DNA from 4 places in the Shewanella sp. 10N.286.52.E4 genome. Region 2 is predicted to be linked to each of the others. Evidence: predicted binding sites of a transcription regulator. Region 2 holds the regulator's gene; each other region holds the start of a gene.
What was found. The regulator sigma-54, encoded in region 2, starts transcription at its own class of promoters, with help from an activator protein. The targets are predictions, from matches to a motif close to GTTGGCACGNNNNTNGNNT.

Region 1 (3,179 bases), on a different contig from region 2:
TTGAGATACATGGCTGTCAGCAAGTTGTAATCCTTCCTCAGCCAGCATTTCTCTCAATTTTGGAATCGCTTGCTCAATGAGGTCTTTTGTCTGAGATTGAGCTACTTGAAACTGCACTTGAGTTTGCTCACCGTTAACTTGAACTTTTACTACCATGTGCCCAAGCTCGGCTGGATCTAGACGAATTTCAGCATGCTGAACGCCTTGTCCAACCATAGTGATAAGTTGTTGTTTCATTACAGGTGCAAACTTTTGAATCATATCCTGCATTTGCACTACGGACTCAGCCCCTTGACGTAACGAAAGTTGAAATTGAGGTACATCACTTTTGTGCTGTGGTGTAAAACTGCTTTGATTTTGTAGTGCTTTTACATCTATCGTTTCACTCTCTTGCCCTAGTTCAGCAAGTGTTGATTGACTTGAGTTAGCTACTGCATTAACCATGGCATTATTAAAGGCTACTTTGGAGGTTGGTTTATCTAATGCCACACTTATCTCGGCTTTACTAAGATTCACATGGACACTTTCTTTATCCTCGTTCTTAGCTAGTTTATTCGTATCAGCTATGACTTTTGAATCAGCCACAACTTTCTCAGCATTGGCAACCTGAGCTGAAGCGGCAATATTGTTCGCTGTATCAGTGGCATTCGCAGCACTTTGGACACTATTTGCGATATTAGATGTTGAGTTAGCAAGTTTAGCTTTTTCAGCAGTAATTAAATCAGCATTGGCCTCTGTAACAGGGATTGTTGCTGTCTGGTTATTGAGTTTTCCATCGATTAACAAAGGTAAGGCTTGGTTATCAGTGATGCTGACTTGTTGATTGTAGCCATTAATTAGTTTGTTCAGTTCAGCTACACTTAAGGCGGTAAGATCTTGTTCACTCATCGAAGAAAATTGAGTCAATGCATCTAGTTGTTCAGTGTTCAGTGAACTTAAAAAAGAAGTGGTACTTATTTCGTTACCTAACTCTTTATCTAACTCTTTATCTAATTCTTCAATTCCTGCTTCTTTCGGCAAAACATCGACTGCGAGCTCATTAACCAATAAACCCTTTTCAATTGAATGCTGAGTTTCTTCAGTTAACACTAATTCGCTATCGGCTTGAGAAAGCGCTAACTCTGACAACTCAGATTCAAGCGGCAAGTCTTTGCCACTTTTTTCAATATCTGCCTGAGTATCGAAATTTTCAGCTAAATCTATTTGAGCAAAAATAAGGTCAACATCCGAACCTTCTGCCGATGGAGCATCGATACTTGCTGGTTGTTCATTAGTATTTAGACTGAGCTTAGTTTTATCTACATCCACTTGTGATGCTTGATTAAAGACAGATAAAAAAGACTGTTTATCATCGAGTTGCACGGTTCCTGAAACCTGCGAATTGGTGGTTTTGCCACTATTCCCCAATAAAATACTGCTCATTTGTTGCATAACAAACTCCACTCAACATCACTCATAACGAACCAATTGGTACAACAATCGGATCCTGATAACAGTCACAAAGCTGACACTTCACTAACTAACTCTATAAATAAGCAATTAAAATGCCAGCTTATTAGAATATTGGTTTTTAAGGTTATTTACTCTTTCATCGCAAGGTAACTATCAGACTGAAAAATGAAAGTTTAGAGTCAAGTTTAAGCGTTAAGTTTAAGAAGATTTCTAGCGAGGTTTTTTACGGATGAATTGTTGCATCGCAAATTCATCCGATGCTTTTTGTTCACGTTTATTTGCAATTATTTGCGCTTTTAATGCATTTTTTTCTAGTAACATTTCCACAGCTTTACGTTTTTGCTGCTTTTCTTGCCAATGTACTTGGCGATAACCCGTTTGTTTTTCAGTTTCTTTTACTGCATTAACTTGTTGAATGAGCGCTTGATCGACTTGCTTAATAAATTCATGAAATGAATGGTATTCACTGGCACTTAAAGTTTTGCCTTGGGTTTCACCCATTTGCTTCATGTATTCAAGACGATAGTTATTCAGAGCATCTAGCTGACCTTGGCATTTTTGCTGCTCAAGCTGGGCAGACTTTAATTGCAAAGCAGCTTGCTCTTCAGCTTCTTTATTGATTTTTAATACTGTCAACAGAGGATCAGCGCGGCGCATTATTTACATTGGGCAGCGATTTGCCCCACCATAGTTTGGCTATCATTAAACGAGATAACATCTTTAAAGCCCTGTCTTAAAAATGCATTCATCGCAGGTTGTAACCTAATGGCATTGTCTATTCGCGGATCGCTACCTTGAGAATATGCTCCAATGGATATGAGGTCGCGATTTTGCTGATAGGTAGAATACATTTGCTTAACTAAACGCATCGATTCTAAATGTTCTGGCGCAATCACCATTGGCGCAACACGACTAATAGATTGTTCAATATCAATAGCTGGGTAATGACCAGAATCAGCAAGTGTGCGAGATAAAACAATGTGACCATCAAGAATCGCTCTTGACGCATCTGCAATGGGATCTTGCTGATCATCACCTTCTGTCAGTACAGTATAAAAAGCAGTAATGGAACCTTGTCCAGGGCCTCCGTTACCAGCCCGTTCAACCAGTCTTGGTAATTTAGCAAATACTGATGGCGGATAGCCTTTTGTTGCTGGCGGTTCTCCAACAGCTAACGCCACTTCACGTTGCGCCTGAGCATAACGGGTTAAGCTATCCATCAATAATAAAACGTTGTACCCCAAGTCACGAAAGTATTCAGCTATACGAGTGGATGTTTCACAAGCACGAAGACGCATTAATGGCGAAGTGTCAGCTGGTGCGGCTACGACAACGGAGCGAGCCCGTCCTTCTTCACCAAGGATCTCTTCAATAAACTCTTTTACCTCACGACCACGCTCGCCCACTAGCCCTACAACAATAATGTCAGCAGTTGTCCCGCGAGTCATCATGCCTAATAGCACACTTTTACCCACACCAGAGCCAGCAAATAAGCCCATTCGCTGACCCTTACCCACTGTTAGCATGGCATTGATGGCCCTTACCCCTACATCTAAAGGTTCAGAAATGGCACGTCTAGCAAGTGGATTAATTGGCGGTGCATGACGAGAAGCTTGTTGATCTGTATTTAATGGCCCTAAGCCATCAAGTGGTGAACCACTGCCATCAAGCACTCTGCCCAACAAACTCAGTCCGACATTCAAACTTGACTGCTCACCTAATGGCCG
Region 2 (3,179 bases):
CAAAAGTTTAACGACTGAGCAGCGCATCGAAGAGTTAGAGCACTTATTAGAAGAGTTTAATATTACTCACATTCGCGATAGCCAAGGTATGGCATTATCGGGTGGTGAACGTCGACGTGTTGAAATCGCACGCGCATTAGCGGCAAACCCTAAGTTCATTCTGCTAGATGAGCCCTTTGCTGGTGTCGACCCTATCTCTGTGATAGATATCAAGAAAATTATTCAACAACTAAAAAATCGTGGACTTGGAGTACTCATTACCGACCATAATGTTCGTGAAACGCTTGATGTATGTGAGCGCGCGTATATTGTTAGCCACGGTGATTTAATTGCAGAAGGCACGCCTGCTGAAATCTTAGACAATCAGCAAGTCAGGTCAGTATACTTAGGTGAGCAATTCAAGCTATAGTTAGCATTCTTTAGTGCACAATATGGCATGTCGCGACCAGTATCAGTCCCACTTTTTAGTGCAATGTTCTAGACTGAACTTAAGCCAAGGTTCAGCTTAAGCCTAGAAGCAGTTTAAAAAGGTGCTAGACCCACACAATTGTTAGTCGCGATGATGAAACTCAATTAGGGATAAGCGGTAAATGAAAGCCTCACTCCAACTCAAAATGGGTCAACACCTGACTATGACCCCACAGTTGCAACAAGCCATTCGCTTATTGCAACTTTCCTCATTGGAGCTACAGCAAGAAATTCAACAAGCACTTGACTCAAATCCACTCCTTGAGCTCGAAGATGAGTTTGCTAAAGCAAAAGAACCTGTAAAAGAAAACGCCCAGCAAACCGATACTGATTTTAGTGATAACAGCCAAGTGACTGTTGAAAAAGACACCTCAACCGTAGACACCACTGAATCGTTAACCAAAGAATCCATGCCAGACGAATTACCAATGGATACCACATGGGATGAAGTTTACACAGCATCACCAAGTTCAGGTTCTGGCGCAGTGGCTCGTGATGACGATATGCCTTTTCAGGGTGAAACCACAGAAGGCTTATATGAGCATTTAGAGTGGCAAAAAAATCTCACCCCTTTTTCTGAAAACGATCTGGTAATTGCTACGGCGATTATCGATGCCGTTGATGAACGTGGTTACTTAACCCAAACAACTGAAGACATATTGCAAGCTTTAGGCCTAGAAGATATTGAACTCGATGAAGTTGAAGCTGTACTCAAACGAGTACAGCATTTTGATCCTGTAGGCGTTGCAGCAAGAGATTTAAGCGAATGCTTGATGATTCAGCTGGGCCAATACCCTAGTGAAATACCTTGTATCGATAACGTTAAGCTACTGATTGCAGAACACCTAGACTTAATTGCAGGCCGCGACTTTAGATTATTAATGCGTAAAACCAAGCTTAAAGAAGATGATTTACGCGAAGCGATTCAATTTATTCAAACGCTTAACCCACGTCCAGGGTTACAGATCACTCCTATTAAAGATGAATATGTCATTCCAGATGTGACAGTGTTTAAAAAGAGTGGCCGTTGGGTCGTTGAGTTAAATCCAGATAACATGCCAAAAATTGGTGTGAATCAGCAATATGCAGCAATGGCAAAAGGCTCAGCAAACCAATCAGACAGCCAATTTATCCGTGGTCATTTGCAAGAAGCAAAATGGTTTATCAAAAGTATTGAAAGCCGCAATGAAACCTTATTAAAAGTGGCTAATTGTATTGTGCAATTTCAACAAGGCTTTTTTGAGTTTGGCGAAGAAGCAATGAAGCCAATGGTACTTAATGACATTGCTGAAGCCGTTGAAATGCATGAATCAACCATTTCGCGTGTCACGACACAAAAGTATATGCACACCCCTAGGGGACTTTTTGAACTAAAATATTTCTTTTCAAGCCATGTGAGTACTGATGATGGCGGAGAGTGTTCTTCTACTGCAATTCGCGCATTTATTAAAAAGCTTGTTGCGGCAGAAAACCAGCAAAAGCCACTTAGCGATAGTAAAATGGCGACGCTATTGGCAGAACAAGGGATCAATGTTGCTCGGCGTACGATCGCCAAATATCGTGAAGCAATGCTCATCCCTCCCTCAAACCAACGCAAAAGCCTATAAGCCTTTGTTATTGGAGGATGATATATGCAAATTAACCTGACTGGGCACCATGTGGAAATTACTCAATCTTTACGTGAGTATGTACAAACTAAGTTTTCAAAGCTTGAACGACACTTCGAACAGATCAATAATGTTCACGTTGTGCTCAATGTTCAAAAGCTGCAACAAATTGCAGAGGCAAAATTACACCTCAAAGGAGGTGAAGTTTTTGCGGTATCACAGAACGCTGATATGTATGTTGCAATTGACGCCCTGATCGACAAATTAGATCGTCAGGTAATTAAACACAAAGAGAAGTTAATTAAACACTAACGATGGAACTTCGCACCATTCTGCAGCCGGCGTGCACTACCTGCGCCACGCCGGGCAGTAAGAAAAAAGTACTGGAACTTATCAGCGATTTAATGGCTGCCCAGTACCCAACCCTATCTTCACAGGCTATTTTTGAAAGTTTAATAGCCCGTGAAAAAATGGGTAGTACAGGTATAGGAAATGGCATTGCGATTCCTCATGGTCGATTAACTGATATCGAAGAACCGATAGCAATTTTGATCAAGTGTGAAGAAGGCATTGAGTTTGATGCTATCGACAAGAAACCCGTGGATATATTATTTGCGCTGTTAGTTCCTTCTGATCAATGCCAACAGCATTTAAGTACGCTGTCGAGTATGGCTGAAAAACTGAGCGATAAATTAATCCTTAAGCGACTTCGAAAGAGTCATGACGCTACAGAACTTTATCAGGTTATAACTGCATGAAACTTGTCATCGTATCAGGACGATCAGGCTCAGGTAAATCAGTAGCACTAAGGGTATTAGAAGATTTAGGTTATTACTGTGTTGATAACCTACCTTTACCACTTATTGGTAGTTTACTTGAACAGCTCAAAGGCAATAACGACCTTGTCGCGATTAGCGTCGACGTTCGTAATATTGAAGAGCAAGGCAAAGTGCTAGAAGAGCAGATAGCCTTACTTTCTGACGATACGACCATCATTAGTCTATTTTTAAATTCTAATGATCAAGTGCTGTTAAAGCGCTACAGTGAAACCCGCCGTTTACACCCTCTGTCAAAAAACCAAATTTCACTGCAAGAAGCGATTCA
Region 3 (3,179 bases), on a different contig from region 2:
GAGCGGCAAACTCAGCTTGAGTCGCTGCAGCCATTTGTAATTCATCACAGGCTTGCCACTCTGTTTGCCAGCGGATCACTCTTTTGTGGTCGCCATTAAATGTGGCAGGGATTTGATATAACGGAATAGGTAACAAGTTATCGCCGCTACGTAGTGGCGAACACATATGAACATAACTGGTATAAAGCACCTGCCAACTTGGTACTTCTTCATTACTTTGTTCTGAATTAATGTCTTGGCCAATGTACTTCTCACGTGGCGCAAGTAACTTTGCTTCAGTCAATTGCAGTAAAGCTTGTTTAGTCCAAGGGCTGTTATGACGGCTCGATAAGCTGGTTTTTTCCGGCATTAACAATCTGACTTTAAACTCACCTTCGTTAAATGCAACAGCGAATTCTCTTCCTAAAATTTGACCGTTTGCTCTTAATGATTCGAGGTAATGGTTAATGGCTTTCTCGGCTGCGGTTATCGTGGTATCCGCAAAACATTCAAATCTGAGCTCTGTGACAAACATGGGGTTTCCGTTCAATTCTTGGGCTGTAAAATGACAAGGTTCCAGTGCACTAAATCAATGTGAGTGCACTAAGTCAACGTGAGTGTACTAAATCAATGTGAGTGTACTAAGTCAATGTGAGTGCACAAGTTAAGGCACTAATTTTGTGTCAGCAGACTCATTTATTTAAATGAAAATACTGTTGTACTTCAATCGTTATTGTTTATTTTCAAGCTGTAAAACACGCTTTTCTAGTGATTCTATTTTAGCTTCAAATTCAATTTTCATTTGCTGCATTTGAGCCATTAATTGTTGCTCAATCATACTAGGTGCATCATTTGTTGCTTGTTTAGTTGTTTCAAGCGCATCGCCTAAGTCTGGCAAGGTTTGCCATTGCTCTTTCGGAATGGCTTTGAATTGCTGTAAGCCTTGAATAAGAATTGGCATAGGTACTCGGCCACCTAATTTCCCCTTAATCAATGCCATTGTCGGTGTATGACCATTCATTGCGATAGTTTTTGCCGCTGCGAGGACCTGTTCGATTGGACTCATAATTGGTGAAAACCCTCAATATTGATTAGTGAAAATGCTCAACCGCCAATTAGATATTTATAAAACTTAATAAAATCAATTGTATAAATTTTGGCACGGTTTTAGCTTAATGATAATTGACAACATTATAACGTATCTCAAAAGCAGTTTGAGTAGTAATTACGTGAGAATCATTTTAATAAAAGGGAAGTATCATGAAAACAAAATTGGGTTTAGCATTTTTAATGGCTGTGAGTAGCCTTTCTTTGAGTGGTTGTGTGTTGAATGTTGGTGATCATGAAGGTAATCGTAGTGATTCTTACTGGGAAAAACAGCAACAAACTAATAGAACTAACTTATCAAAATTAACCATTGGTATGGCGCGCGATCAAGTCACTATTTTAATGGGCACAGCAGATTTTAGTGAAGCTTACGTGACTCAAGCAGATGCTGAAAGTCCGAAGAAAGAAGTGAATGTGCTTTTCTATCGTACGCAGTGGAGTAAAGGCGATGGCAAAACTACCAAAGATGAATGTACCCCAGTAGTCATAAGTGACAATAAATTAGTGGGTTGGGGTGAAACTGCGTATCAAAAGATTTAATACCAGCCATTAGTTGAGTAAGTTTTTATCAATATTTTATGGCTATGCAATTTTAGATAGAATCTTAGCTATTGCCTTAAAAGAACGTCCAGTTGGTCCACGAGTTCAGACCACTGGGCGTCTTCTTTTAAACTCTCTTCTAAAAATGCTTTCTGAGCATGATTCCAAAAGCTTGCATCGGTTAATTTGGTATTGGCATCAATACTATGTTGTGACAGAAAAAGCTTGATACCGGCCTCTGTAGCATCTAAACCGAGTTGCTCAAATAAGTGTGCAAGCGTAGCTGAAGTCGTGTCCATAATAGTCCCGTTATTATGCTTAAATTTCGCGATTAAATTAACTTTAAGCGTAGGTGACTGCATTAAAATTGCAATATGTTTCAAACTTGTTAAGTTGTAACTATCAACTTGATTTAGCAATGAGTGAGAATATGGAACAGAACGTGTTGGCAGAGCATAAAGCCGTTTACTTAACGGCAGAAGACTTGCGAGTGGCAGCTTCGATTATTTATAACGCTTACCATGATGATCCTTTCTTTATTGAAGCACTTGCTACAACAAATCAGGCAAGTTACGAGCAAAAGCTTCGCGCAGCTATTCGTGAAGAATTGACGGAGCTTTGGCAGCAAGAACAACCTTTAATTGGTTGGTTCGATGGTGATCGCCTAATTGGCGTTGCATGTGTTATTACTCACCAAGTGCCGCTAGGGGAAAGCCGTTACTGGCATTGGCGCTTGAAAATGGTACTGGGAACAGGCTGGAATTCCACTCAGGCATTAATTAAAAAAGAACACAGCATCTTAGAAAGCTTGCCGAGTAAGCAATATGGGATCCTGCAATTTATTGCATTAACCCCTAATGAACAAAGTAAAGGTAACGGTGCAAAATTGATCGAAGCAGTATTAAGTTGGTGTGATGAACAGCCTGATTTAGATGGCATTGGGGTGTTTGTGAATAACCCTAAACATGCAGAGCTATTTGCCCGCGAAGGTTTTAATCATTTATCTGAACTTTCTATAGGTAGCGTAGATGGTGAAATATTAATTTATCCGAGTAAGTAAAAGCTTCAGTTAACAAGCTATTAGCTACCTATTATCTAACCATTAGCTAACTTCATGAAGTAGCTGATCGTTTAAGAAAAATTTTTGCGTTAATTTATATTATTACAATTAGCTTCGGTTATGGATGAAAAGATGAGTGACGGTTATGAATGAAAAGATAAGTGAAAAAAAGTATCAAGACTTTAAATCTTTTTATCCTTTCTATTTATCACAACATCAAGACACAACTTGCCGGAGACTTCATTATGTCGGCAGTGCCTTAATCATTGTGCTAATCATTGTTACTTTGTTGAATCAACAGTGGTGGCAATTATGGCTTTTGCCAGTTATTGGGTATGGTTTTGCTTGGGTAGGACACTTTGTATTTGAAAAAAATAGACCTGCCACATTTGAATATCCTTTATATAGCTTACTAGCCGACTGGGTGATGTTTGCACAAATGTTAAAAAAGCGCCTTGGTTTAGGCTCGCCTTCAAGCTAACTGTTACCTATG
Region 4 (3,179 bases), on a different contig from region 2:
GAAATCATAAAGGGACAGTGCAAGTCTCATCACAACCAAATAAAGGCTGTTTAATCAGATTGTCATTCCCGATTTATCAATCGCATAAAACTCAGACGACAGGTTTCGAAAGTGAAGTGTTAAACAATGAAGCATTAGCTGATAACAACATTACAGATAACGACTTAAGTAAAACAGAACGTGGCGCAGAAAATCACAATAGCCCGGAGGCATCACATGGGTGAAGCAAAACTATTACTCGTTGAAGATGACGCATCTTTACGTGAGGCCTTACTCGACACCTTACTGCTGGCAAGCTATGAATGTGTTGATGTTGCATCTGCAGAAGATGCAATTCTTGCTCTCAAGTCAACAGAATTTGATTTGGTTATTAGTGATGTTCAAATGGAAGGCATTGGTGGTATAGGCTTGTTAAATTATTTACAGCAGCAAAACTGTAAAGTGCCAGTGCTACTGATGACCGCTTATGCAACCATTGATAGTGCGGTTAGTGCGATTAAACTTGGTGCTGTTGATTATCTAGCGAAACCATTTGCGCCAGAAGTACTACTTAACCAAGTGTCACGTTATTTACCCCTAAAGCAAAATCTTGATCAGCCTGTGGTGGCTGATGACAAAAGTTTGGCATTACTTTCTATTGCCCAGCGTGTAGCCAGTTCAGATGCGTCAGTGATGATTATGGGGCCAAGCGGTTCAGGAAAAGAGGTATTGTCACGATACATACATCAAAATAGCTCGCGTTCACAACAACCCTTTATTGCAATTAATTGTGCCGCCATTCCAGAAAATATGCTCGAAGCGACATTATTTGGTTATGAAAAAGGCGCTTTTACTGGCGCATACCAAGCTTGTCCCGGTAAATTTGAACAAGCTCAAGGTGGTACGATTTTATTAGATGAAATTTCAGAAATGGAATTAGGTCTTCAAGCTAAGCTACTGCGAGTGTTACAAGAACGAGAAGTTGAACGTTTAGGTGGGCGTAAAACTATTTCTCTTGATGTGCGTGTACTTGCTACTTCTAACAGAGACTTAAAAGAAATGGTGGCATCAGGCGGTTTCAGAGAAGATTTATATTATCGAATTAACGTATTCCCGTTAACTTGGCCTGCTTTGAATCAACGACCAGCTGATATCTTACCACTTGCGCGTCATTTATTGGTTAAGCATGCTAAGAATGCCAATATCTCACCTGTGCCGACTTTGGATGAAGTGGCTTGTAGACGTTTGTTGACTTATCGCTGGCCAGGAAATGTTCGTGAGCTGGATAATGTGATTCAACGAGCACTCATTCTTCATACTGGAGAGGCTATTTCAACAGCAGATATCATATTAGATTCAAATGAAGTTGAATTACAGCAACCTGAACCTACTCAAGTCAAACCTGTAGTTGAAAATGAAGGACTTGGTGATGAGTTAAAAGCTCAAGAGCATGTAATTATTCTTGAGACACTTAACCAGTGTAATGGTAGCCGCAAAGATGTAGCGGAAAAGCTAGGCATCAGTGCTAGAACCTTACGTTATAAAATGGCCAAGATGCGCGATATGGGAATACAAGTCCCTGCCTAGCTTTTAGCTAGACTCCTACAAAGTAAACCTGATCTAGCTTTCGATCAGGTTTACTTGTTCACTTGCTAGTCAAACAGTCATCCATTAGTAATAAAATCACCCAAACTATCGCGTTAATTCTATTGTTGGCATCCTACTTGCTAAATCTATTGTAACTGGTTTTTAGTCGTCAAATATCCGACGAATAGGAGATTACAATGCAGATTAGCTCGAATCCTTTCTTACAAGAAATGCAATCACTTCGTGGTGAAATCTCGCCTAATCTTCGCTCACCTATCCAACCGGATATGATCCAGAAAGTAGGCAATACTTCAGGTGCAGACTTCGGAGAATTGCTTTCTCAAGCTGTTGGCGGTGTGACAGAGTTACAGAAAAACTCGGCTAATCTAGCCACTCGTTTAGAGATGGGTGATTCTACGGTAACTTTATCAGATACCGTTATTGCTCGTGAAAAATCTGGTGTGGCTTTTGAAGCGACAGTACAGGTAAGAAATAAGCTTGTCGAAGCTTACAAAGAAATTATGAGCATGCCTGTTTAGGCCTCTTTATCAGATTAGAAAGTAGGTAATTATTGTGAGTACAGATCTCGTATTAGATTCAGATACCGCTAGTAGCACAGGGATTCAGCAGGAAAACAAACCTGGTTTGATGAGTTCTTTTGGTAGTGCTGATTTTATGCGTCAAATTACTATGATTCTGGCATTAGCCGTTTGTTTGGTATTGGCTGTATTTATGATGATGTGGGCGCAAGAGCCTGAGTACAGACCGTTAGGTCAAATGGAAACAAACGAAATGATCCAAGTGTTGGACGTTTTGGATAAAAATAAAATTGCCTATAAAATTTCTGGTGATGTCGTCAGTATTCCTGAAGACAAATATCAAAATGTAAAACTATTACTAGCTCGTGCAGGCGTTGAAGCATCAAGCCAGCCAACAGATTACCTAAGTAAAGACAGTGGCTTCGGTGTTAGCCAACGAATGGAGCAAGCACGCTTAAAGCAAAGCCAAGAAGTCAATTTAGCCCGAGTAATTGAAGAACTAAATAGCGTAACTCGCGCTAAAGTTATTTTAGCTTTGCCAAAAGAAAATGTTTTTGCCCGCAATAAATCCAAACCAAGTGCAACTGTTGTGGTCAATGTTCGTCGAGGCAGTTTAGGACAAGAAGAAATTGACTCTATCGTCGATATTGTTGCTTCAGCAGTACAGGGCTTAGACCCAACGAGAGTGACTGTAACTGACTCTAATGGCCGTTTATTAAATTCAGGCAGCCAAGATGCGGCATCATCTAGAGCGCGCCGCGAACAAGAATTGGTTCAACAGAAAGAAGCTGAGTATCGTAATAAAGTCGAATCGATTTTAATGCCGATATTAGGACCTGAAAATTTTACTTCTCAGGTCGATGTGAACATGGATTTTACTGCGGTTGAACAAACGGCCAAACGCTTTTCACCTGATTTACCTGCGATTCGTAGTGAAATGACCATTGAACGTAATTCATCAGGTCAATCAATGGGCGGTATTCCTGGCGCTTTATCAAATCAACCGCCAATGGAATCAAACATCCCACAAGAAGTCGGTGAAGCAGAAACTACCTCAGTCAGTGGTGACAGCCA

Region 1: AB4153_RS16530 (flagellar hook-length control protein FliK) is a predicted target of sigma-54. The motif match lies at 1,534-1,552, and genes of this name have one in related genera.
Region 3: AB4153_RS00180 (DUF3192 domain-containing protein) is a predicted target of sigma-54. The motif match lies at 1,135-1,153, and genes of this name have one in related genera.
Region 4: fliE (flagellar hook-basal body complex protein FliE) is a predicted target of sigma-54. The motif match lies at 1,691-1,709, and genes of this name have one in related genera.

Annotation. Positions count from the first base shown of each region.
Region 1 covers NZ_JBFRJJ010000028.1:95,106-98,284, forward strand. Annotated here, with positions in the region: gene AB4153_RS16530 (flagellar hook-length control protein FliK) at 1-1,431, opposite strand, end outside; gene fliJ (flagellar export protein FliJ) at 1,663-2,109, opposite strand; gene fliI (flagellar protein export ATPase FliI) at 2,109-3,179, opposite strand, start outside.
Region 2 covers NZ_JBFRJJ010000007.1:135,428-138,606, forward strand. Annotated here, with positions in the region: gene lptB (LPS export ABC transporter ATP-binding protein) at 1-409, shown strand, start outside; gene AB4153_RS04505 (RNA polymerase factor sigma-54) at 591-2,075, shown strand; gene hpf (ribosome hibernation promoting factor) at 2,100-2,387, shown strand; gene ptsN (PTS IIA-like nitrogen regulatory protein PtsN) at 2,390-2,833, shown strand; gene rapZ (RNase adapter RapZ) at 2,830-3,179, shown strand, end outside.
Region 3 covers NZ_JBFRJJ010000001.1:39,432-42,610, reverse strand. Annotated here, with positions in the region: gene AB4153_RS00190 (Zn-ribbon-containing protein) at 1-514, opposite strand, end outside; gene AB4153_RS00185 (hypothetical protein) at 710-1,045, opposite strand; gene AB4153_RS00180 (DUF3192 domain-containing protein) at 1,240-1,626, shown strand; gene AB4153_RS00175 (DUF2789 domain-containing protein) at 1,695-1,925, opposite strand; gene AB4153_RS00170 (GNAT family N-acetyltransferase) at 2,057-2,686, shown strand; gene AB4153_RS00165 (DUF962 domain-containing protein) at 2,832-3,167, shown strand.
Region 4 covers NZ_JBFRJJ010000028.1:101,415-104,593, reverse strand. Annotated here, with positions in the region: gene AB4153_RS16570 (PAS domain-containing sensor histidine kinase) at 1-224, shown strand, start outside; gene AB4153_RS16565 (sigma-54 dependent transcriptional regulator) at 217-1,566, shown strand; gene fliE (flagellar hook-basal body complex protein FliE) at 1,764-2,105, shown strand; gene fliF (flagellar basal-body MS-ring/collar protein FliF) at 2,215-3,179, shown strand, end outside.